4 regions of the Enterobacter cloacae complex sp. HYC033_NIDB genome follow, and region 2 is predicted to be linked to each of the others. Evidence: predicted binding sites of a transcription regulator. Region 2 holds the regulator's gene; each other region holds the start of a gene.
The links. The regulator CRP, encoded in region 2, controls carbon source genes, mostly activating them, when cyclic AMP is high. The targets are predictions, from matches to a motif close to ATGTGANNNNNNTCACAT.
Positions count from the first base shown of each region.

Region 1: ydfZ (putative selenium delivery protein YdfZ) is a predicted target of CRP. The motif match lies at 3,355-3,372, and genes of this name have one in related genera.
Region 3: epd (erythrose-4-phosphate dehydrogenase) is a predicted target of CRP. The motif match lies at 3,563-3,580, and genes of this name have one in related genera.
Region 4: cdd (cytidine deaminase) is a predicted target of CRP. The motif match lies at 3,650-3,667, and genes of this name have one in related genera.

Region 1 is NZ_CP115123.1:2,997,209-3,002,777, forward strand. Features, by position in the region: gene O1721_RS14500 (MFS transporter) at 1-1,320, shown strand, start outside; gene O1721_RS14505 (mannitol dehydrogenase family protein) at 1,544-3,007, shown strand; gene ydfZ (putative selenium delivery protein YdfZ) at 3,052-3,255, opposite strand; gene O1721_RS14515 (universal stress protein) at 3,543-3,974, shown strand; partial or broken gene O1721_RS14520 (GntR family transcriptional regulator) at 4,010-4,695, opposite strand; gene ydfG (bifunctional NADP-dependent 3-hydroxy acid dehydrogenase/3-hydroxypropionate dehydrogenase YdfG) at 4,786-5,532, opposite strand.
Region 2 is NZ_CP115123.1:349,665-355,233, reverse strand. Features, by position in the region: gene argD (bifunctional acetylornithine/succinyldiaminopimelate transaminase) at 1-443, shown strand, start outside; gene O1721_RS01805 (YccS/YhfK family putative transporter) at 440-2,527, opposite strand; gene crp (cAMP-activated global transcriptional regulator CRP) at 2,585-3,217, opposite strand; gene O1721_RS01795 (OsmC family protein) at 3,528-3,932, shown strand; gene O1721_RS01790 (phosphoribulokinase) at 4,027-4,896, opposite strand; gene O1721_RS01785 (YheU family protein) at 4,927-5,145, opposite strand; gene O1721_RS01780 (hydrolase) at 5,145-5,569, opposite strand, start outside.
Region 3 is NZ_CP115123.1:4,735,918-4,741,486, reverse strand. Features, by position in the region: gene O1721_RS22695 (zinc-binding dehydrogenase) at 4-1,281, shown strand; gene glpX (class II fructose-bisphosphatase) at 1,278-2,249, shown strand; gene O1721_RS22685 (MltR family transcriptional regulator) at 2,265-2,774, shown strand; gene O1721_RS22680 (nucleoside/nucleotide kinase family protein) at 2,771-3,481, shown strand; gene epd (erythrose-4-phosphate dehydrogenase) at 3,775-4,794, shown strand; gene pgk (phosphoglycerate kinase) at 4,844-5,569, shown strand, end outside.
Region 4 is NZ_CP115123.1:3,953,159-3,958,727, reverse strand. Features, by position in the region: gene mglA (galactose/methyl galactoside ABC transporter ATP-binding protein MglA) at 1-716, shown strand, start outside; gene mglC (galactose/methyl galactoside ABC transporter permease MglC) at 732-1,742, shown strand; gene sanA (outer membrane permeability protein SanA) at 1,870-2,580, opposite strand; gene cdd (cytidine deaminase) at 2,708-3,592, opposite strand; gene O1721_RS18985 (CidB/LrgB family autolysis modulator) at 3,721-4,416, opposite strand; gene O1721_RS18980 (CidA/LrgA family protein) at 4,413-4,808, opposite strand; gene dusC (tRNA dihydrouridine(16) synthase DusC) at 4,976-5,569, shown strand, end outside.

The DNA.
Region 1 (5,569 bases), 2.2 Mb from region 2:
TTTTACAAAAACTATTTTGGTAAAAAATTTGGTCGCCGACGTTTCTTTTTGCTGATCGGTGCACCGTTGATGCTGGTCTATGCATTGCTGTGGCTTGATGGCATGACATACGGTTTTTATCTCGCCGTCTATCTAGCATTTGAAATTATTGCTGCAATGGTACTGATCCCGTGGGAAACGTTACCGTCAGAAATGACAAAAGACTTTAACCAGCGGACCAAACTCTCTACCTGTCGCATGTTTCTTTCAGCGTCCGGGACGTTTCTGGCGACATTTATTCCCGGATTACTGATCGGCTATTTCGGGGAAAACAGCGCCCATGCCTACCTCATAAACGGCGTTATTTTTGCTGTACTGTTTATGGTATGTGTATTCATCTCGTGGAAAGTGACCTGGGAACGCGAGTTGACGCCGGAAATGCTCTCCGGGCTGGAAAAAAACACACGCCCACAAACAGCAGGGGAGAAGCTGGCTGCCTTTGGACGACTTTTTAAGGAGTATGGTTCCACCCTGAAAATCCGGGCCTTCAGGAAACATCTCGCCATCTATCTGCTGTCGTTTACCGGCAAAGATGTCTACAACACGGTATTTGTATTTTTCTGCGTCTACTGTCTGAATGTCTCTTCCTCACTGGCAGGCACGCTGCTGTCGATGAGTATTGTGGGGCTGCCCGTCACGTTAATTGCGGGTATAGGGATCATCAGATATGGGCCATCAAAGCTATATGTATTTGCCTATTCACTGATGTTGCTCTGTTTGGGGGGCTTCTTTGCCGTGTACCAGATCCCTGCGCTGAATACCGTCTCGACGCTGGTCATTCTGGCCGGGGTGTATCAGGTGGGGCGCTGCGTCCTTGAGTTTACACCGTGGAACGTGTTCCCGTTCATTCCAGATATCGATGAAATGGTCAGCCGTCAGCGTCGTGAGGGACTGTTTGCCGCGGTAATGACATTCTCCCGAAAAACCACGGTCGCTATTGCCACCTTTATTGTGGGTCTCCTGTTACAAAGCGGCGGATTTGTAAAAGGGAGCCAGACGCAGCCAACCGAAGCCATCCACACCATCGCAATGCTGATGTTCATCGGCACTGCTGCCTTGCTTATCCTGGCCCTGTGGCAGGCTCTGACATTCAACCTTAACAAGCGTACGCACAAAATCTTTGTGGATGAGCTGGATCGCCTGAAAGCCAACGGCTCTCCCCAACGCGTATCCGCCGAAGCTCGCCGGGTCGTGGAAGATTTAACAGGCTATTCCTACGACAGGTTGTGGCGTGAGCCGACGGTCCGGTCCGGCGAGCAGACGGTGCGCACCCCTGTATGATCTGGTTTATATCTTTTGCCAGATGTCACACAACTTGATTTTTATATCACACCACTTGGCCGAAAGTTAATGTAAATCAATGTTCATGGCAGCATAACCAGTATTGTGATCGGCAGGATAAAGTAATGACACTGCCATTCTAGTTGGTTTAGTCAACCGGCGCAGCCGCACTGTCACCAGAGCGGCTGCGGATCTCAGCGTTCATAATTAACGAGTCTCAATCATGGAAAACCGTTTATTACAGGCGAAGGCAACGCGTCCTCAGTACGATCGCGACAGCCTCAAGGCACGCATTGTTCATTTAGGGTTTGGCGCGTTTCACCGTGCGCACCAGGCGGTGTACACCGATATACTCGCCGCAGAACAGGGCAGCGACTGGGGTTACTGCGAAGTTAACCTGATTGGCGGCGAACAGCAGATCGCCGATCTGAAGGCACAGGATAATCTTTATACCGTAGCAGAGATGTCTGCCGATGCGTGGACGGCGCGCGTGGTCGGCGTCGTCAAAAATGCGCTGCATGCGCAGGTCGACGGCCTTGAAACCGTGCTGGCGGCGCTGTGCGATCCGCAGGTCGCCATTGTTTCCCTGACCATCACCGAGAAAGGGTATTGCCACTCCCCGGCAACCGGACAACTGATGTTCGATCATCCGTTAATCGTTGCCGACCTGCAAAACCCCCATCAGCCGAAATCTGCGCCAGGCGTAGTGGTTGAAGCGCTGGCGCGGCGTAAGGCGGCGGGGCTGCCAGCATTCAGCGTGATGTCATGCGATAACATGCCGGAAAACGGCCACGTGATGCGCAATGTCACCTGCGCCTACGCGCGCGCTGTTGACGGCGAACTGGCCGACTGGATTGAAGCGAACGTCACCTTCCCGTCAACCATGGTGGACCGTATTGTGCCCGCCGTCACGGCTGAAACGCTGGATAAAATTGAACAGCTGACCGGCGTACGCGATCCGGCAGGTGTCGCCTGCGAGCCGTTCCGCCAGTGGGTGGTTGAAGATAATTTCGTCGCCGGACGTCCACAGTGGGAAAAGGCCGGTGCGGAACTGGTTTCTGATGTCATTCCGTTTGAAGAGATGAAGCTGCGTATGCTTAACGGCAGCCACTCGTTCCTGGCCTATCTCGGCTACCTGGCCGGTTATCAGCACATTAACGACTGCATGGAAGATGAACATTATCGCGCAGCCGCGCATGCGCTGATGCTGAAAGAGCAGGCGCCGACGCTGAAAGTGAAGGGGGTGGATTTAGCTCACTATGCCGACCTGCTGATCGCACGTTACAGCAATCCGGCCCTGCGCCACCGCACCTGGCAAATCGCCATGGACGGTAGCCAGAAATTGCCGCAGCGGATGCTCGATTCCGTGCGCTGGCACCTTGTCCACCAGAAACCCTTCCCGCTGCTGGCCCTGGGTGTGGCGGGCTGGATGCGTTATGTCGGCGGTGTGGATGAGCAGGGTAACGCGATTGAGGTGAGCGATCCGCAGCTGGCGGTGATTCAGGCGGCGGTAAACGGTAGCGCTGAAGGCGAAAGCCGCGTTAGCGCGCTGTTGGGCATTGAGGCTATTTTCGGTAACGAGCTGCCGAAGGACGCGGTGTTTGTGGCTGCGGTCATGCAGGCCTATCAAACGTTGCTGCAAAAAGGCGCGAAGGCCACGGTTGCTGAGTACGCCTCCCGGCTTTAACGCGATGACATGCCGCCGTCCGCGGCGGCATGTCGGGGCGCAGCTTAGTGCATCCCCAGGCGAATCAGCTCAATCGGTTCGAACTTACCTTCGCATCCTTCGACTTCAACCGTTTTACCACGGCGCACCTGCTCGGCATTAAGGCCGTCGCTGTGGATCGCTTTAATCACGCCGAACTGGCCTGTGCCGCTAATCATGACGCGGCTGCCAGTGGTGATTGCATTTCGGTTACGGTCGTATGTCATCATGGTATTTTCTCCTCTCGTACTTATCCGTTACGGCGCTAATTCAACGGCTGCCGTTCACGGGGCACTATTAATACGCCTCTCTTTAACGAAATTATTTGCTTTTGATCAAGCTCACACTTTTTTCTTATTTCATGCAGGCGTTGACGGTTCAGGACACCACTTTACAAAGCGGACAGTTATTTTCCTTAATTGATAGTTTCCGGGTGCAAGTGTTTAGGCTTTGTTTATATCCACAATGTCATTCTGGAGGCAGAAAATAACCCTTCATCGGAAAAGGAGTCAGGCTTATGTATAAGAAAATTTTGATGCCTGTTGATGTGTTTGAAATGGATTTGAGCGATAAAGCGGTACGCCACGCGGTCAACCTCGCGAAGGCGGAAGGCGCGACGATCACCCTGGTCAACATTCTCCCTAACAGCAGCCGTTCGTTACTGCGGGGGTTCAATGCCGATATTAAGAAGTTCGAAGAGTATATGACCGCCGAGTCTGATAAGAAGATGAAGGCGCTGAAACGGCTCTTTGATATGTCCCCGGACAATATTGACTGTGAAGTTCGCTTCGGCAACGTACGCGATGAAATCATCAAGCTCAGCAAAGAGGGGAAATACGACGTTATTGTTATCGGATCAAAAAATCCGAGCATTACAACCCATCTGCTGGGTTCAAATGCTGAAACTATTCTGCGCTACGCCACTATTCCGGTATTAGTGGTCCGCTAATTACTTCGCCGCAACCGAAAGGAGGCGGCGAGGTTTTATTCTTCGTTGAACCACTCGCGGTTTTCCTGGCGAATTAACTGAACTGACTCACTAATTTCCTGAAGGTGAAGCGTCATCGCTTTATCTACGGCTTCCACGTCGCGTTTTTCCAGCGCGCTGAAAATATCATGATGCTGGCGCAGCAACATCTCTGGCGGAGAAACATGGTCGAGGCTCATGTAGCGCACGCGGTCGATGGTAGCTTTGATGTTTTCGACGGTATCCCACGCGAGCTGGCACTCGGCGATCTGCGCCAGTTTCTGGTGGAACTCGTCGTCCAGCTGGAAAAAGTCGTTTAACTGTTTGCGGTCGATGGCGATTCGTTGCTGATGCAGGTTTTGCTCCAGCAGGTAGCACTGGTTATCGTTGATGAGCGACGCGGCGCGACGCACCACGGCGCACTCGATGGCCTGGCGAACAAAACAGCCATTCCGTACCTGCGAAAGCGAAATTTTATTTACATAGCTGCCGCGCTGAGGGCGGATCTGAATAAGGCCGTTTTCTGCGAGCTTAATAAACGCTCACGTACGGGCTGACGGGAAACGTCAAAACGTACCGAAACCTCTTTTTCTGAGAGTGGCGTTCCCGGTGGGATCAGGCAGCGAACAATATCACGGCGTAAGATGCGATAGATTTGCTGATTAACGGGCTGGGTAGGATTAAGTTGCGATTCAGCGGCCATGGGTTGTGATTTCTCAGAGAGTTAACCTGAACATACTACCATTCTTTTCCCTGCCATCACATACCCGGCCCGCAGGCCGGGTGGGGTATATTAACCGCGATGCACGCTGAGTCCGGCATAGGTCTGGCTGACGGGCATCATCTCCACCGTGTTGATGTTGACATGCTTCGGCAGATTCGCGACCCACCAGACGGTTTCGGTGATATCTTCCGGCGTCAGCGCATTCGCATTTTCATAGGTTTTATCCGCTTTCGCGTCGTCGCCTTTGAAACGCACGTTGGAGAATTCAGTTCCGCCTACCAGACCCGGTTCAACATCGGTCACGCGGATCGCGGTTCCGTGCAGGTCGGTGCGCAGGTTCAGACTGAACTGGCGGACAAAGGCTTTGGTCGCGCCATAGACGTTGCCGCCCGCGTAAGGCCAGCTTCCGGCGGTGGAACCGATGTTAATGATATGGCCACGGTTACGTTCAACCATGCCCGGCAGCACGGCGCGGGTCATGTACACCAGCCCTTTGTTGTTGGTGTCGATCATGTTTTCCCAGTCTTCCACGCTGGCTTTGTGGGCAGGCTCCATACCCAGCGCCAGGCCGGCGTTATTGACCAGCACGTCAATTTCACGCCATTCGGCAGGCAGGTTGGCAATCATCTCTTCAATGGCGGCGCGGTTGCGCACGTCCAGCTGTGCGGTCAGAATGCTGTCACCCAGCTCGTCTTTTAGCTCCTGCAAACGCTCCTGACGACGCCCTGTTGCAATCACTTTGTGTCCGTTGGCGACGAAGCGACGCGTGATGCTTTCACCAAAACCCGCTGTCGCCCCGGTAACTAAAATAATCATCTCACTGTTCCTCAACGCTTTTTGTGTTGTACTAACA
Region 2 (5,569 bases):
GTTTCCCGGTCAGTGCGGTGCTCACCACCCAGGATATCGCTTCCGCATTTCATGTGGGCTCACACGGCTCTACCTACGGCGGTAATCCGCTGGCGTGCGCCGTGGCGGGTGCGGCGTTCGACATCATTAATACGCCGGACGTCCTGAATGGCGTGAATGCGAAACGCGACCTGTTTGTGAAACATCTCCAGCAGATTGACCAACAGTTTGATGTCTTCAGCGACATCCGCGGGATGGGGCTGCTGATGGGCGCCGAACTGAAGCCGCAGTACAAAGGCCGCGCGCGCGATTTCCTGCACGCCGCCGCGCACGAAGGCGTCATGGTGCTCAACGCCGGGCCGGACGTGATGCGCTTTGCGCCATCGCTGGTGGTGGAAGACAAAGACATCGAAGACGGATTAACCCGTTTTGCCGCGGCGGTCGCGAAGATCGTCAGCGGCTAATACGCGGTTCGTTTTAACCGGCGCGTTAACCAAATCCCGTGATGCGGGCGCTGACGCCATGCCACCGACGAAATGGTGTGCATGGTGTTCAGGTGCCCGAGAACGCGCTGTAAATGCTGCTCAAGGGTGCTCATCGGCCCGTGGGTCAGCGTCTCCGGCGCTTCCAGAATGTTCGAATCCCCTGACTCGCCCGGCGCGTCATACTCCAGACGCTGCTGACAGCGCTGCAACGCAATTTCACACGACTGCAAATAGCGCTGCGCCAGATCCGTCGTCAGCATCGTGTGCTCCCGCGCCAGCGTCGTCATGGCATTGATGTGCTCGACGATAAACTGGCTGTGCGTGACCCACAGCTTCATGTCAGCCAGATAGTGCGCGTTAAAGCCCGGCTCCTGCATGGCCTGGTTAAGGGAGTTGAACAGGGCGTTATGCGCCTGGTTGACCTTCATGCGCTCGTAGGCCAGCGGAGAGGGCTGCGGGTCATCGCTTAGAATAAGACGAATGGCCTGCTGATCGGCTTCGAGCGCGTCGTGGGCGTTCTGCCTCAGCAACCCGCTTTGCCACTGCGGCCACAACCAGACCATGCCGCCAAAGGCGATCAGGCAGCCAATTAGCGTATCGACCAGCCGGGCAATAATAAACTGTTCCCCGTTAAGCGTGAGCAGTTGCAGGGTATACACCGCCGTGACCGTAAAGCCCACCATCGCCCAGCCGTAGTTTTTGCGGATGATCAGGTAGCTCACCAGCGTGATCGCCAGCATACCGGCCAGGGTATAGCCTTCCGGCACGTGAAAGTGCAGCGTCACGCCCGCGATAATCAGCCCCGCCATCGTACCGCCCGCCCGATGCAGAATGCGCACCCGCGTGGCGCCATAGCCGTTCTGGGTGACAAACAGCACGGTCATTAAGATCCAGTAGGGTTTCGGCAGGTGCAGGGCCATTCCCATCAGGCTGGCGATGCTCAGCATCACACTGATCCGCGCGGCATTGCGCAGGGCGGAAGATTTCAGTGATAGATAGCTTTTGAGCGCGGGCAGCAGCGGCAGCCGTTTTTGCTTATCGGCCATCAGGTCCCGGGCATAAAGCGGGCGCTGGGTGCGTAACACCCGGGCGATGCGGCTGAAATGCCAGGCAGCAAATTGCCCGACCGGGTTATCCGCGTGCTGACGCGCAATCTTTTCCAGCGCGCCGAGCTGTTTGTCCATGTTAAAGCGCGTCGGGTAGCGGTGATAGAGGATATCGTCAGCCAGCACCCGCAGGCGGGCCGCGACGGTCTGCGCGTTCCAGCGGATCACCGCTTCCGCATGGCTGCGCTCCACCAGCTTTTGCACCTCTTCCGGATTATGAAGGCTGACGGAGATATGCTCCTGCAAATCCAGCCCGACCTGGAAGGTTCGCAGCAGCCGCTTGTATTCATGATTTTTGTTGGCGGCAAGCATGTGCAACTGCTGATAGCACTGGCTGATCAGATCCACCACTTTTTGCTGGCGCGCCAGCAGCGGCGGCAGGGATTTTTCCGGGTCGGTATGTTGAGTGAGCAGGGTGTATTTTGCTTCGCAGTATTCAGCAAGTTGCACGTAGAGCAGGCTCAGGGATTCGCGCAGCGGCTGTTCCCGCCACAGCCAGAACCAGAACCAGTTAAACAGCCCGTACCACAGCGTGCCGAGGGCGTAGATCAGCAATGGCTCCCACACCGGCATATTGCCCGCAAGGCTTAAGGTGAAGATGGCGGCAATCAGCGACGCGGGAAGCAGGCGGGCGTGCAGCGAGCTGATTTCGGCGGTGACGCCGAGCGTCATCGCCAGCACGGTCAGGATCAGCGGCAGAGGAATGTCGCGGGCCAGTAAGAGTTGTACGGCAAGGCTACAGCCGGCAAACAGGCAGCCGCCAATAATCAGACGTTTAAAAAAGCGTTTATGCGGCGTATCCAGACCGGCAATGTTGCAGCAGGCGGGCACAAGAGAAAACAGCAGGCCTTGCTGAAGATGTCCGAGGATCAGGCCCACGGCCACGGGAAGACACAACACCAGCGTTTGTCGCAGTGCGTAGTTAACTTCCGGGTGATAGATCAGCCTGCGCCACATGAGGAGTAGAGACAAAAACGGCGTGCCACCCTGCGGCGGCACGCCGTTTGACCGAAATTAACGGGTTCCGTAGACCACGATAGTTTTACCGTGGGCAGAGATCAGGTTCTGGTCTTCCAGCATCTTCAGGATACGGCCCACTGTTTCACGGGAGCAGCCGACGATCTGACCGATTTCCTGGCGGGTAATTTTAATTTGCATACCGTCAGGGTGGGTCATGGCGTCTGGCTGTTTCGCCAGGTTCAACAGCGTCTGCGCGATACGACCGGTCACGTCCAGGAAGGCGAGGTTACCCACCTTCTCAGAGGTCACTTGCAGACGGCGTGCCATCTGGGAAGAAAGACGCATCAGGATGTCAGGGTTGACCTGAATCAGCTGACGGAATTTCTTGTAAGAAATTTCAGCCACTTCACATGCTGTTTTTGCACGAACCCAGGCGCTACGTTCCTGGCCTTCTTCAAACAGGCCCAGTTCACCGATAAAATCGCCCTGGTTCAGATAAGAAAGGATCATCTCTTTCCCTTCTTCATCTTTGATCAGCACGGCCACCGAGCCTTTAACGATGTAATACAACGTTTCCGCTTTTTCACCCTGGTGAATCAGCGTGCTCTTTGATGGGTACTTATGAATGTGGCAATGAGACAAGAACCATTCGAGAGTCGGGTCTGTTTGCGGTTTGCCAAGCACCATGCGCTGTTATCCTCTGTTATAAGCTGTCACCAGAGTCATAAGATGCATCCGGACTCTGGGGTTGCAATCGAATTCTTACCCATACCTGGGAAGTCGGCTGTCGTAACGTTTCGCAGCCAGTAAAGTTTGATGTCCTCTGCATACATGTGTAACGTCAATGTATTACTGTAGCATCCAGAGTGTTTTAGCATAGCTTTCGCCGCGTGTCTCCTGGTGTCTCGCTTCAGCATGACGCAGGTCGCCTTCCGTTGCGAGAAATGTAACGTACACGTAATCTGTCATAAAAAATGCAACGTTGGAGTGAGTGAATATGCAAGCGCGTGTGAAATGGGTTGAAGGGTTAACGTTCCTGGGCGAGTCTGCTTCCGGGCACCAGGTTTTGATGGATGGCAACTCCGGCGATAAAGCGCCAAGCCCGATGGAAATGGTGCTGATGGCGGCGGGCGGATGCAGCGCGATCGACGTGGTGTCGATCCTGCAAAAAGGCCGTCATGACGTGACCGATTGTGAAGTGAAGCTGACGTCGGAACGTCGTGAAGAGGCGCCCCGCCTGTTCACGCATATTAATTTGCACTTTATCGTCACCGGCAAAGAACTGAAGGATGCGGCGGTCTCGCGTGCGGTTGACCTGTCTGCGGAAAAATACTGCTCTGTGGCGTTAATGCTGGAGAAAGCGGTAAAAATCACCCATTCGTATGAAGTGATCGCGGCTTAATTTTTGGCGGGTGGCGCTGCGCTGACCCGCCCTACAAAAGCTACAACTGCACGAACGTATGCCGGATAAGCGAAGCGCCATCCGGCAACAGGTGTCACGCGATCTGCTTTCCTTCCATCAGCCGCTGCACCAGCGGTGTCATGATCAGCTCCATTGCCAGCCCCATTTTTCCGCCCGGTACCACTAACGTATTCATGTGCGAAATAAACGAACCCTGTAGCATCGCCAGCAGCCAGGGGTAATCAATGCCTTCCAGGTTGCGGAAGTGGATCACCACAAAGCTCTCGTCCAGCGACGGGATGCTTTTTGCAGCGAACGGGTTGGAGGTGTCCACGGTGGGGACGCGCTGGAAGTTAATGTGGGTTCGGGAGAACTGCGGCGTCAGGAAGTTGATGTAATCGTCCATGGAGCGCACCACCGAGTCCATGACCGCCTCTCGCGAATGGCCGCGCTCGCTCATGTCACGCGTCAGCTTCTGGATCCACTCAAGGTTAACAATCGGCACCACCCCCACCAGCAAATCCACGTGGCGCGCCACGTCGTGCTGAGGCGTCACCACGCCGCCGTGCAATCCTTCGTAAAACAGCACGTCAGTCGGTTCCGGCAGCGGCTGCCAGGGCGTGAACGTGCCGGGGACCTGGTTCCAGGGCACGGCTTCATCGTAGGTGTGGAGATACTTGCGGGACTGCCCGGTACCGCTTTGCCCGTATTCACGGAAGGTTTGCTCCAGCAGGCCGAAGTCATTGGCCTCCGGGCCGAAGTAGCTGATGTGTTTACCCAGATCGCGCGCTTTGCGGATGGCCATATCCATCTCCGGGCGCGTGTAGCGGTGAAAGCTGTCGCCTTCTACCTCTGCCGCCCGTAAGTTAAGCTGGGCGAAGATCTTGCGGAAGGCGAGGCTGGTGGTAGTGGTTCCCGCCCCACTCGAACCCGTAACGGCAATAACCGGATGTCTGGCAGACATAGCAACTCCCTGACTGGAAAAGTGTAAAGATCAGCCGTGAAACGCGTTGCGGGGCATGATATTGACCGTCTCATGCAGTTCGGACCATACCAGCACCACGTCGCCGCTTTTAAGCTGGCGCTTAACATCGTTGACCTTTTGTTCAAGCGAACGTTCATGTTCACCATAATCGGTGCCTTCGCGCAAGACAAAGCTTTCAATCAGATTATCGAGCGTGTCGGGAGAGAGATCCTGCCAGGGAATAATCATTATTTACCGTCCAGATAAGCCGTTAACCAGTCGGGAATACGCGTCTCAAGCCACATTTTTGGCCGACGCAGCGTGCCGCCGACAAAGCCGACGTGTCCCCCGAATTGGGTGAGCTGATACTCCACATTGGCCGGCAGATGATCGGGCGCCGGAATCGAGTGGTGATCCATAAACGGATCATCTTTGGCGTGGATAATCAGCGTAGGTTTCGTGATTTGGTTCAGTAAAGGCATGGCGCTGCACTGACGGTAATAGTCAATCGCATCGGCAAAGCCGTGAATTTTCGAGGTGATCAAATCATCAAACTCGCGCAGGCGCTTCACGCGTTTGAGCTGTTGCAGCGTCACAGGCAGCGTATCCGGATAGGCCTTCAGCTTGCGCGCGGCGTTGGCTTTCAGCAGGTTGAGCAGGTAGCGCTGGTACA
Region 3 (5,569 bases), 500 kb from region 2:
ATTATGAAAACGAAAGTGGCTGCCATTTATGGCAAGCAGGATGTTCGTATCCGTGAATTTGAACTGCCCGAAATAAGCGACAATGAACTGCTGGTGAGCGTAATTTCTGACAGCGTTTGTTTATCAACCTGGAAGGCAGCGAAATTAGGCAGTGAACATAAACGTGTGCCGGACGATCTGGAAAATCATCCGGTCATCACCGGACATGAATGCGCCGGGGTGATTGTTGAGGTCGGGAAAAATCTGACCGAAAAATATAAAAAAGGTCAGCGCTTTGTTTTACAACCGGCAATGGGATTACCGACCGGTTATTCTGCTGGCTACAGCTATGAATATTTTGGCGGCAATGCGACGTATATGATTATTCCAGAAGTCGCAATTAATCTGGGCTGCGTTTTACCTTATCACGGCTCCTATTTTGCGGCGGCTTCGCTGGCGGAACCCATGTGCTGCATTATCGGCGCGTATAACGCCAATTATCATACGACGCAATATGTCTATGAGCACCGGATGGGCGTGAAACCGGGAGGTAATATTGCGCTTCTGGCCTGCGCCGGGCCGATGGGAATTGGCGCTATTGATTATGCGATTAACGGCGGGATTCAGCCGTCGCGCGTTGTGGTGGTGGATATCGATGAGGCTCGCCTTGCGCAGGCGGAAAAACTCCTGCCGGTTGAGCTGGCGGCACAAAAGGGTATTGAGCTTATCTATGTCAATATCTCCGAACTGGAGAACCCTGCCGCTACGTTACGCGCATTAACTGACAATGCAGGCTTTGACGACGTGTTTGTCTATGCCGCGGTTCCGGCGGTCATTGAACTGGCAGACGATCTTCTCGCCGAGGACGGGTGCCTGAATTTCTTCGCCGGACCAACGGACAGCAATTTCAAGGTGCCGTTTAATTTTTACAACGTCCATTACAACAGTACCCACGTGGTGGGCACCTCCGGCGGCTCGACGGAGGACATGAAAGAGGCGATTGCGCTGAGTGCAACGGGCCAGCTCCAGCCGTCGTTTATGGTGACCCACATCGGCGGCCTTGATGCGGTGCCGCATACGGTACTCAATCTTCCGGACATTCCTGGAGGCAAGAAGCTTATCTATAACGGTGTCACCATGCCGTTAACGGCCATTGCCGATTTTGCCGAAAAGGGCAAAACCGATCCGCTTTTCCGGGAGTTGGCAAGGCTTGTGGAAGAGACGCACGGCATCTGGAATGAAAAAGCAGAGCGCTATCTGCTGGCGCAGTTTGGTGTGGATATTGGGGAGGCGGCGGCATGATGTCTCTGGCATGGCCGCTCTTTCGCGTTACGGAACAGGCGGCGTTGGCCGCCTGGCCGCAAACCGGGTGCGGCGATAAAAACCGAATCGACGGGCTGGCGGTAACCGCCATGCGCGAGGCGCTAAACGCGATAGCGATGCGCGGGCGTATCGTTATCGGCGAAGGTGAGATCGACCATGCGCCAATGCTGTGGATTGGCGAGGAGGTCGGAAGCGGCATCGGCCCGGCGGTGGATATTGCCGTCGATCCCATCGAGGGCACCCGCATGGTGGCGATGGGGCAAAGCAATGCGCTGGCTGTGATGGCGTTTGCGCCTGAGGGCCGCCTGTTTCATGCCCCTGATATGTACATGAAAAAACTGGTGGTTAACGCAGCGGCAGCCGGGGCAATCAGCCTCGATCTCCCGCTGGCAGAAAACCTTCGCAACGTTGCCCGGGCGCTGGGCAAGCCGCTGGAGCATCTGCGGATGGTGACGCTGGACAAACCGCGCCTGCAAAATGCAATTGCCGAGGCGACGCAACTGGGCGTGAAAGTGTTTGCGCTGCCCGATGGCGACGTCGCCGCCAGCGTTCTGACCTGCTTACAGGATAATCCCTATGATCTGATGTACACCACAGGCGGCGCGCCGGAAGGGGTGATCTCCGCCTGCGCGGTGAAAGCGCTGGGTGGCGATATGCAGGCGGAGCTGATCGATTTTTGTGAAGCGAAAGGGGAGAGTCCTGAGAACCGTAGGGTCGCCGTGCAGGAGCACCGTCGCTGTGCGGAGATGAAGGTGGAAGTCAATCGTATCTATACCCTTAGCGAACTGGTAAAGGGCAATGACATTCTGTTCAGCGCGACGGGCGTGACGGGCGGCGAACTGGTTAAAGGTATTCAACAGGTTGCGAAGGGTGTGCGCACGCAAACTTTACTGATCGGCGGCGCAGATCGAACGTGTAATATAATAGACTCTCTGCATTCACGGTGATTTATCGAGATACAAATGACGACACTGACAGAAGACGATGTGCTTGAGCAACTGGATGCTCAGAATAACCTCCTCGCATTTATGACGACGGCACAGTCTTTTTTACTCCAGGGCATTAAATGTTTTCTGCCGTCGCTGTTTGTCGATAACGATGAAGAGATCGTGGAATATGCAGTGAAGCCGTTACTCGCCCGGAGTGGGCCGCTTGATGACATCGATGTGGCGTTACGCCTGATCTATGCGCTGGGGAAAATGGAAAAATGGCTCTACGCCGACATAACGCATTTTTCGCAGTTTTATCAGTATCTGAACGAGCAGGATACGATCCCTGGCTTCGCCGATGACATCACCTGGGATTTTATCAGCAACGTTAATTGCATCACCCGTAACGCGACGTTATTTAGCGCGCTGGAGTCGATGAAATTTGCTGACTTTGCCGCATGGTCTGAGGTGCGCTTTACCGCAATGATCAAGACGGCGCTCACCCTGGCGGTAACGACAATTTTAAAGGAACTTACGCCGTGAAAATTGGGCTAACGGTCAATGGGCTATATGTAGAAGCACATTATCCTGACGACGAAATTGAAAATGTTCATAAGCCTTTGCTGCGGCAACTGGCGAAACGGCATTTCGCCAGCGCCAGCAGACGTACGATTGTTTTTCTCAGCGCCCCGCCCGGTACGGGCAAGTCCACCCTGACCGCCTTCTGGGAATATCTCTCTCGTCAGACGGAGGGGCTCGCTCCGATTCAGACGTTGCCAATGGATGGATTTCATCACTACAACGTCTGGCTGGAAGCGCATAACCTGCGCGCGTACAAAGGCGCCCCGGAGACCTTTGATGTCGACAGGCTGGCGCAACATCTGCGGCAGATAAAAGAGGGCGACGGTACCTGGCCGCAGTATGACCGGCAAACGCACGATCCTGTCGAAGAGGCAATCGTGGTAACGGCCCCTGTCGTGATTGTTGAGGGTAACTGGCTGCTGCTCGATGACGAACGATGGCGAACGCTGATGGAATACTGCGATTTGTCAGTGTTTATCCGCGCCCCCGCCGAAGCGTTACGCACGCGCCTGGTGGGACGTAAGCTGGCCGGGGGGCTCTCTCAGGCCGACGCCGACGCGTTTTATGCCCGCACCGACGGGCCAAACGTGGAGCGTGTTTTGCGTCACAGCCGTCCTGCCAATGTTGAACTGATGATGTCGGCAAATGGCCAATACCGACTCGTCTGATCCGCAGCGGCTTTCAGTGGGGGCTCCGGTCGACCCGCCGCGTTTTTACGTGGCGGGATGAAAAGGGATTATTCCGGAAAAATGTGATGGAGATCAGATAAAATCGCTCTTAATCTGGACAGAGATTCCTTTTATTCCCCGATTCGCTTATTCTTGCTGAAGCGTTTCAGTCGATTAAATGTTCGACAATTGACCAATCAATCGCAGTTTGTGACAGCAAGGATTCCCCTTCGGGCGTCGCTGGATTACTCTTTCAGCCACCTCAAACTCAGGGATAGCTTTGCAGGAGATCTATGACCGTACGCGTAGCGATTAATGGCTTCGGTCGCATCGGACGCAACGTGGTTCGTGCTTTATATGAATCCGGGCGTCGTGCGGAAATCACCGTGGTGGCAATCAATGAACTGGCGGATGCTGCGGGCATGGCGCATTTGTTGAAATATGACACCAGCCACGGTCGCTTTGCCTGGGACGTTCGCCAGGAAAGGGAACAGCTGTTCGTCGGTGACGATGCCATCCGCGTGCTGCATGAGAACAGTATTGAAGGGCTGCCCTGGCGCGAACTGGGTGTGGATGTGGTGCTGGACTGTACCGGCGTGTACGGTAACCGTGAACATGGCGAAGCGCATCTGAATGCTGGCGCGAAAAAAGTGCTGTTCTCCCATCCCGGCAGTAACGACCTCGACGCCACCGTCGTGTTTGGCGTCAACCAGCACGAGCTGGAAGCTGAACACCGCATTGTCTCCAACGCCTCCTGCACCACCAACTGCATTATTCCGGTCATTAAACTGTTAGACGATGCGTATGGCATTGAATCCGGCACCGTGACCACGATTCACTCCGCCATGCACGATCAGCAGGTCATCGACGCCTACCATCCGGATTTACGGCGCACTCGCGCGGCGAGCCAGTCCATCATTCCGGTGGATACGAAACTGGCTGCCGGGATCACCCGTATTTTCCCGCAGTTTAACGACCGTTTCGAAGCGATTGCCGTGCGCGTGCCGACGATAAACGTCACCGCAATCGATCTTAGCGTGACGGTGAAAAAACCGGTAAAAGCCTGTGAAGTCAACCTGTTGCTGCAAAAAGCGGCACAGGGAGCATTTCATGGTATAGTTGACTATACGGAATTACCGTTGGTCTCAGTAGATTTTAACCACGACCCGCACAGCGCCATCGTGGATGGCACGCAGACGCGAGTCAGTGGTGCGCACCTTATCAAGACGCTGGTCTGGTGTGATAACGAATGGGGCTTTGCTAACCGAATGCTCGACACCACGTTAGCCATGGCCGCAAAAGGTTTCAGGTAGAGCGCACCTTGCGCTTGCAAAACTTTAAGAATCAACGAGAGGATTCACCATGTCTGTAATTAAGATGACCGATCTGGATCTGGCAGGTAAACGCGTTTTCATCCGTGCCGATCTGAACGTACCGGTTAAAGATGGCAAAGTGACCAGCGACGCGCGTATCCGTGCATCTCTGCCAACCATTGAACTGGCTCTGAAGCAGGGCGCTAAAGTGATGGTCACCTCCCACCTGGGCCGTCCAACTGAAGGCGAGTACAACGAAGAGTTCTCTCTGCTGCCGGTTGTTAATTACCTGAAAGACAAACTGTCCAGCCCGGTTCGCCTGGTGAAAGATTACCTGGACGGCGTGGAAGTTGCCGAAGGTGAGCTGGTTGTTCTGGAAAACGTTCGCTTCAACAAAGGCGAAAAGAAAGACGACGAAACCCTGTCCAAAAAATACGCTGCGCTGTGCGACGTATTCGTGATGGATGCATTCGGTACGGCTCACCGTGCGCAGGCATCTACCCACGGTATCGGTAAATTCGCAGACGTCGCCTGTGCAGGTCCGCTGCTGGCTGACGAACTGGAAGCGCTGGGTAAAGCTCTGAAAGAACCTGCTCGTCCAATGGTCGCTATCGTTGGTGGTTCTAAAGTGTCTACCAAACTGACCGTACTGGATTCCCTGTCCAAAATCGCTGACCAGCTGATCGTTGGTGGTGGTATCGCGAATACCTTCGTTGCTGCGCAAGGCCACAACGTGGGTAAATCCCTGTACGAAGCGGATCTGGTTGACGAAGCC
Region 4 (5,569 bases), 1.3 Mb from region 2:
GTAACCTGACCTCGCTGCGTCAGCCGTCTATCCGCGATGTCTCTTTCGATCTGCACAAGGGGGAGATCCTTGGCATCGCAGGGCTGGTGGGCGCTAAGCGCACCGATATCGTGGAAACCCTGTTTGGTATCCGTGAGAAAGCCGAAGGCACCATTACGCTGCACGGTAAGAAGATCAACAACCACAACGCCAACGAAGCCATTAATAATGGCTTTGCGCTGGTGACGGAAGAGCGTCGTTCCACCGGTATTTACGCTTATCTGGATATTAACTTTAACTCGTTAATTTCTAATATTCGCAATTATAAAAATAAAGTCGGGCTGCTGGATAATTCCCGCATGAAGAGCGATACCCAGTGGGTGATTGACTCCATGCGCGTGAAAACGCCGGGCCACCGCACGCAAATTGGCTCACTCTCGGGAGGGAACCAGCAGAAAGTCATTATTGGTCGCTGGCTATTAACCCAGCCTGAAATTCTGATGCTGGATGAACCTACGCGTGGTATCGACGTGGGTGCAAAATTTGAGATTTACCAGCTGATCGCCGAGCTGGCGAAAAAAGATAAAGGGATCATTATTATTTCTTCCGAAATGCCGGAATTGTTAGGGATCACAGACCGTATTCTGGTTATGAGCAATGGTCTCGTTGCCGGTATTGTTGAAACCAAAACGACAACGCAAAACGAAATTTTGCGTCTTGCGTCTTTGCACCTTTAAGATCAGGGGCTCCTCATGAGTGCGTTAAATAAAAAAAGTTTTCTCACTTATCTGAAAGAAGGCGGTATTTACGTTGTTCTTTTAGTCTTGCTGGCGATTATTATTTTCCAGGACCCTACGTTCTTAAGTCTGCTGAACTTGAGTAACATTCTGACCCAGTCTTCCGTACGTATTATTATCGCGCTTGGCGTGGCGGGACTTATCGTTACCCAGGGGACTGACCTTTCGGCAGGGCGCCAGGTGGGTCTGGCGGCGGTCATTGCGGCAACCCTGTTGCAGTCGATGGAAAACGCCAACAAGGTGTTCCCGGAGATGGCGACCATGCCGATTTTCGTGGTGATCCTGATCGTGTGCGCCATCGGCGCGGTAATTGGCCTGATTAACGGCATCATCATTGCTTACCTGAACGTGACGCCATTCATCACCACGCTTGGCACGATGATCATCGTTTATGGTATCAACTCCCTGTACTACGATTTCGTCGGCGCGTCTCCAATCTCTGGCTTCGACAGCGGCTTCTCGACCTTCACGCAGGGGTTTGTTGCGCTGGGCAGCTTCCGTCTCTCCTACATCACCTTCTATGCGCTGATTGCGGTGGCGTTCGTCTGGATCCTGTGGAACAAAACCCGCTTCGGTAAAAACATCTTTGCTATCGGCGGTAACCCTGAAGCGGCGAAAGTGTCCGGGGTCAACGTGGCTCTGAACCTGCTGATGATTTACGCCCTGTCCGGGGTCTTCTACGCCTTCGGCGGGATGCTGGAAGCGGGCCGTATCGGCTCTGCAACCAACAACCTCGGCTTTATGTACGAACTGGATGCGATTGCAGCCTGCGTGGTTGGCGGCGTCTCCTTCAGCGGCGGCGTGGGGACCGTGCTGGGCGTGGTGACCGGTGTGATCATCTTCACCGTTATCAACTACGGCCTGACCTACATCGGCGTGAACCCCTACTGGCAGTACATCATCAAGGGCGCCATCATCATCTTCGCGGTTGCGCTGGATTCACTGAAGTACGCGCGTAAGAAGTAAGATCTTCAGAATGAAAAGGCCCGCTCACGTAGCGGGCCTTTTTTTGCCTGGTGGCGCGACGCTTACCGGGCCTACAAAATCGCGATCGTAGGTCGGGTAAGGCGAAGCCGCCACCCGACAAAAGTTATTACTTCTTCTGAATTTCCAGCAACTGCTCTGGCGTTACCGCCGGATAACCCTGCGCATCTTCCGGCACTTCATGCATCGTTGGGATCGGCACCAGCGGGCCTAAAAAGCGCGGTTCACGTTTGAACAGGTACAGGTCAGCCAGCGCACCAAAACGGGCGCCAAACTCACGTACGCGCACGCTCAGCATATCCTTTGGCGATGGCACCGCATAACACTGCGCCTGAATGCCCATATGCAGGGCGATAAACAGCGCCCGCTCGCAGTGGAAACGCTGGGTAATGATGATGAAATCATTGGTGTCGAACACCTTGCGGGTACGCACGATGGAATCAAGCGTGCGGAATCCGGCGTAGTCGAGCACGATATCGGCCGGGTCGACGCCTGCGGCAATCAGATCTTTGCGCATCGTCACCGGCTCGTTATAGCTTTGCAGCGCGTTATCGCCGCTCAGCAGCAGATAGTTCACCTTGCCGCTGTTATAGGCGTTCAGCGCGCCCTGAATACGATACCGGTAATACTGATTTATGACGCCAGTGCGGTAATACTTGGCGGTGCCAAGCACCACACCAACCTGACGGTAGGGGAGATCCTGTAGGTCATCAAAAATGTAGGGGGCTGTTTTCCAGCTCATCCAGCGGTCGAGACCCAGCACGATCAACAGCAGTATGCCGACCAGGACAGACAGGCTGTAAAACACGCGCTTTAACATGCAGATGGCTCGTACCGATGATGAAATTTCCCTCAGGCTACTGTACCCGCCTGGTTAGCGCAAGAAACAGCGATTCAACTGAGGGGTTTTTCGTCAGACTGGCGGGCAACTCTGCCCGCCGAACAGATTATGCCAGCAGCACGCGGTCGATGGTTGAACAGCCCAGCGCTTTCAGCGTGGCTGCGGTCGCGTCCCACTGGATCAGCGGCGCATCGGCCTTTTCAGCCAGGATTGCGCGCTGAATATCCGGGTAGTCATACCCGTTCAGGCTAAGCAGGTTCAGGGCACCCTGGAGCGGAGGCAGCGTCGGGTTAAATGCGGCGTTCTCTGCATAGCTGCCGGTGAAGATGCGGCCGTCGCGGCACTGAAGGGCGACGCCGCTTGGAGATTTGCTGTAGGGCGTGTGGCTTTTATTGGCGGCGGCAATGGCCGCTTCGCTCAGCTCATCTCCCGAGAGCGCATAACCGTGGTCCTGCTCGTCCATCAGCAGGGTTTTGATCTCAAGATCTTTCGGGCCGAAAGCATCCGGCAGGTAATCACCCAGCGTATGCGGTGCGCGTCCCGGCAGGTTGATACGCAGTTCAAGACCGCTGTTCAGCTCATTCATAAACTGGCGGCAGTGGCCGCAAGGGGTATAGTTGACGGTGATGGCGCGCAGGGCTTTTTCGCCGCGCAGCCAGGCGTGACTGATGGCGCTCTGCTCCGCGTGGACGGTTTGCTGCATGGTCGCACCAAGAAACTCCATGTTTCCGCCGAAGTACCAGGTTCCGCTCACGCCGCGCGCAATTGCGCCTACGTTGAAATGGGAAAGGTCAGCGCGGGCGCAGGCAGCCGCCAGGGGCAGCAGGGCGAAAGCCAGCGCGTCTTCGTCCAGCCCCGTTGCCTGTTTAAGGGTCGTGACCTGATCTGCCGTCAGCAGGGCGGGGAAATGCGCATCCGCCAGAACCGGAGCCAGGGCTGATTGCAAATTCTCTGCAAGCTGAGAGAAAGCAGCTTGAAAACGTGGATGCATGACGTTGCCTCATCAAGGTTAATGGATCGGTAGTGTACGGAGCCGTACGGCCTTTATATGTGATCCAAATCTCATTATGTGTGCAACTTATGAAATGAAAATGAAATTTGCGCGACGCATCGCAAATTTTAGCCCATGACTGCCAGAATAATCGGGAAGATAAACGGCGCGACCAGGGAAGTGATAATCCCGCAGATCACCAGCGCCAGCGAGCTGAATGCCCCTTCCTGATAATCCAGTTCCGCGCAGCGTGCGGTGCCCAGCGCGTGCGAGGCGGTACCCATCGCCAGACCGCGTGCCGCTTTGGTACGAATTTTCATGATATTGAGCAGCGTATGACCAAACACCGCGCCCAGGATACCGACGAAAATCACGCACACGGCGCTGATGGCCGGAATGCCCCCGATGCTGCCGCCCACGGCCATGGCAATCGGCGTGGTGACGGATTTAGGCAGGATAGAGGCGGCGATCTGCGGCGACGCGCCCATCAATAAGGCCACCGAGGTACCGGTGATCATCGCAACAAGGCTACCCACAAAGCAGATGGTAATGATGGATTTCCAGCGCGCGCGGATCTGATGCAGTTGCTCATATAAAGGAAACGCCAGCGCCACCACGGCAGGCTGCAACAAATCGTTGAGGATCCTGCTCCCGGCGAAGTAACGCTCATAAGGAATGCCGGTGAGCAGCAGAAAAGGAATAATCACCACCATGGCGACCAGCAGCGGATTGAGCAACGGCATTTTGAAACGCACCGCAAGCTTACGCGCAGCAAAGAACACCACCAGGGTTAACGGCAGGGACCACCAGATATTCGCCATCATTTTTTTGTTTTCTCCCCGACGACCTTGCGTTCGCCATGCACAATGTGTGAACTCCAGCTGACGACCAGGAATACCACCAGCGTACTGATGGCGCAGGAGACCACAATCGGGCCGAACTGCGCTTTAAGCACATCGTAATACTGCATCACCCCAACGCCGATAGGCACAAAAAGCAGGGCCATATAGCGAATGAGAACGAAGCACCCCGGATTAACCCATTTCGCGGGCAGCACCTGTAATGCCAGCAGCACAAACAGGATCAGCATGCCGATAATGCTGCCGGGTATCGTAATCGGCAGCAGCGAAGCGATAAAAATGCCGGCGTACAGGCAGGCATAAATGAGGACGAAGGCGCGAAGGTATTGCCAGATAGTATTCAGTGATTTGCTCATGGTGAAAGCCTTGCTGAGACGTATTCATCATACAATTAAACCTGAAAATGTGCCACGGATCACATCATGAATTTTGGGCATACCAGACATTCCGCAATGGAACGCCGGGCTTTCAACATACATAGAGAGCAGCTACTATAGCGCGTCTTTTTTCACAGGTACTCAGAATGCGTGTTTTACTGGCCCCGATGGAAGGTGTGCTCGACTCTCTCGTGCGCGAGCTGCTTACCGAGGTGAACGATTACGATCTCTGCGTGACGGAGTTTCTGCGCGTGGTCGATATGTTGCTGCCAGAAAAATCATTTTATCGTCTCTGCCCGGAACTGCATCGTCAGAGCCGTACCCCGTCCGGTACGCTGGTGCGTGTCCAGCTGCTCGGCCAGTATCCCGAGTGGCTGGCTGAAAACGCCGCCCGCGCGGTAGCGCTTGGTTCGTACGGCGTCGATCTTAACTGCGGCTGTCCGTCAAAGCTGGTCAACGGCAGCGGCGGGGGGGCGACGCTACTTAAAGATCCGGAGCTGATTTATCGCGGCGCAAAGGCCATGCGTGAGGCGGTGCCATCGCACCTGCCGGTGACGGTCAAAGTGCGTCTGGGATGGGACAGCGGCGATAAGCAGTTTGAAATTGCTGACGCGGTGCAGCAGGCGGGCGCCACCGAGCTGGTGGTGCACGGGCGAACCAAAGAGGATGGTTATAAAGCCGAGCGCATTAACTGGCAGGCGATTGGCGAGATCCGCAAACGGCTTACGATCCCGGTGATT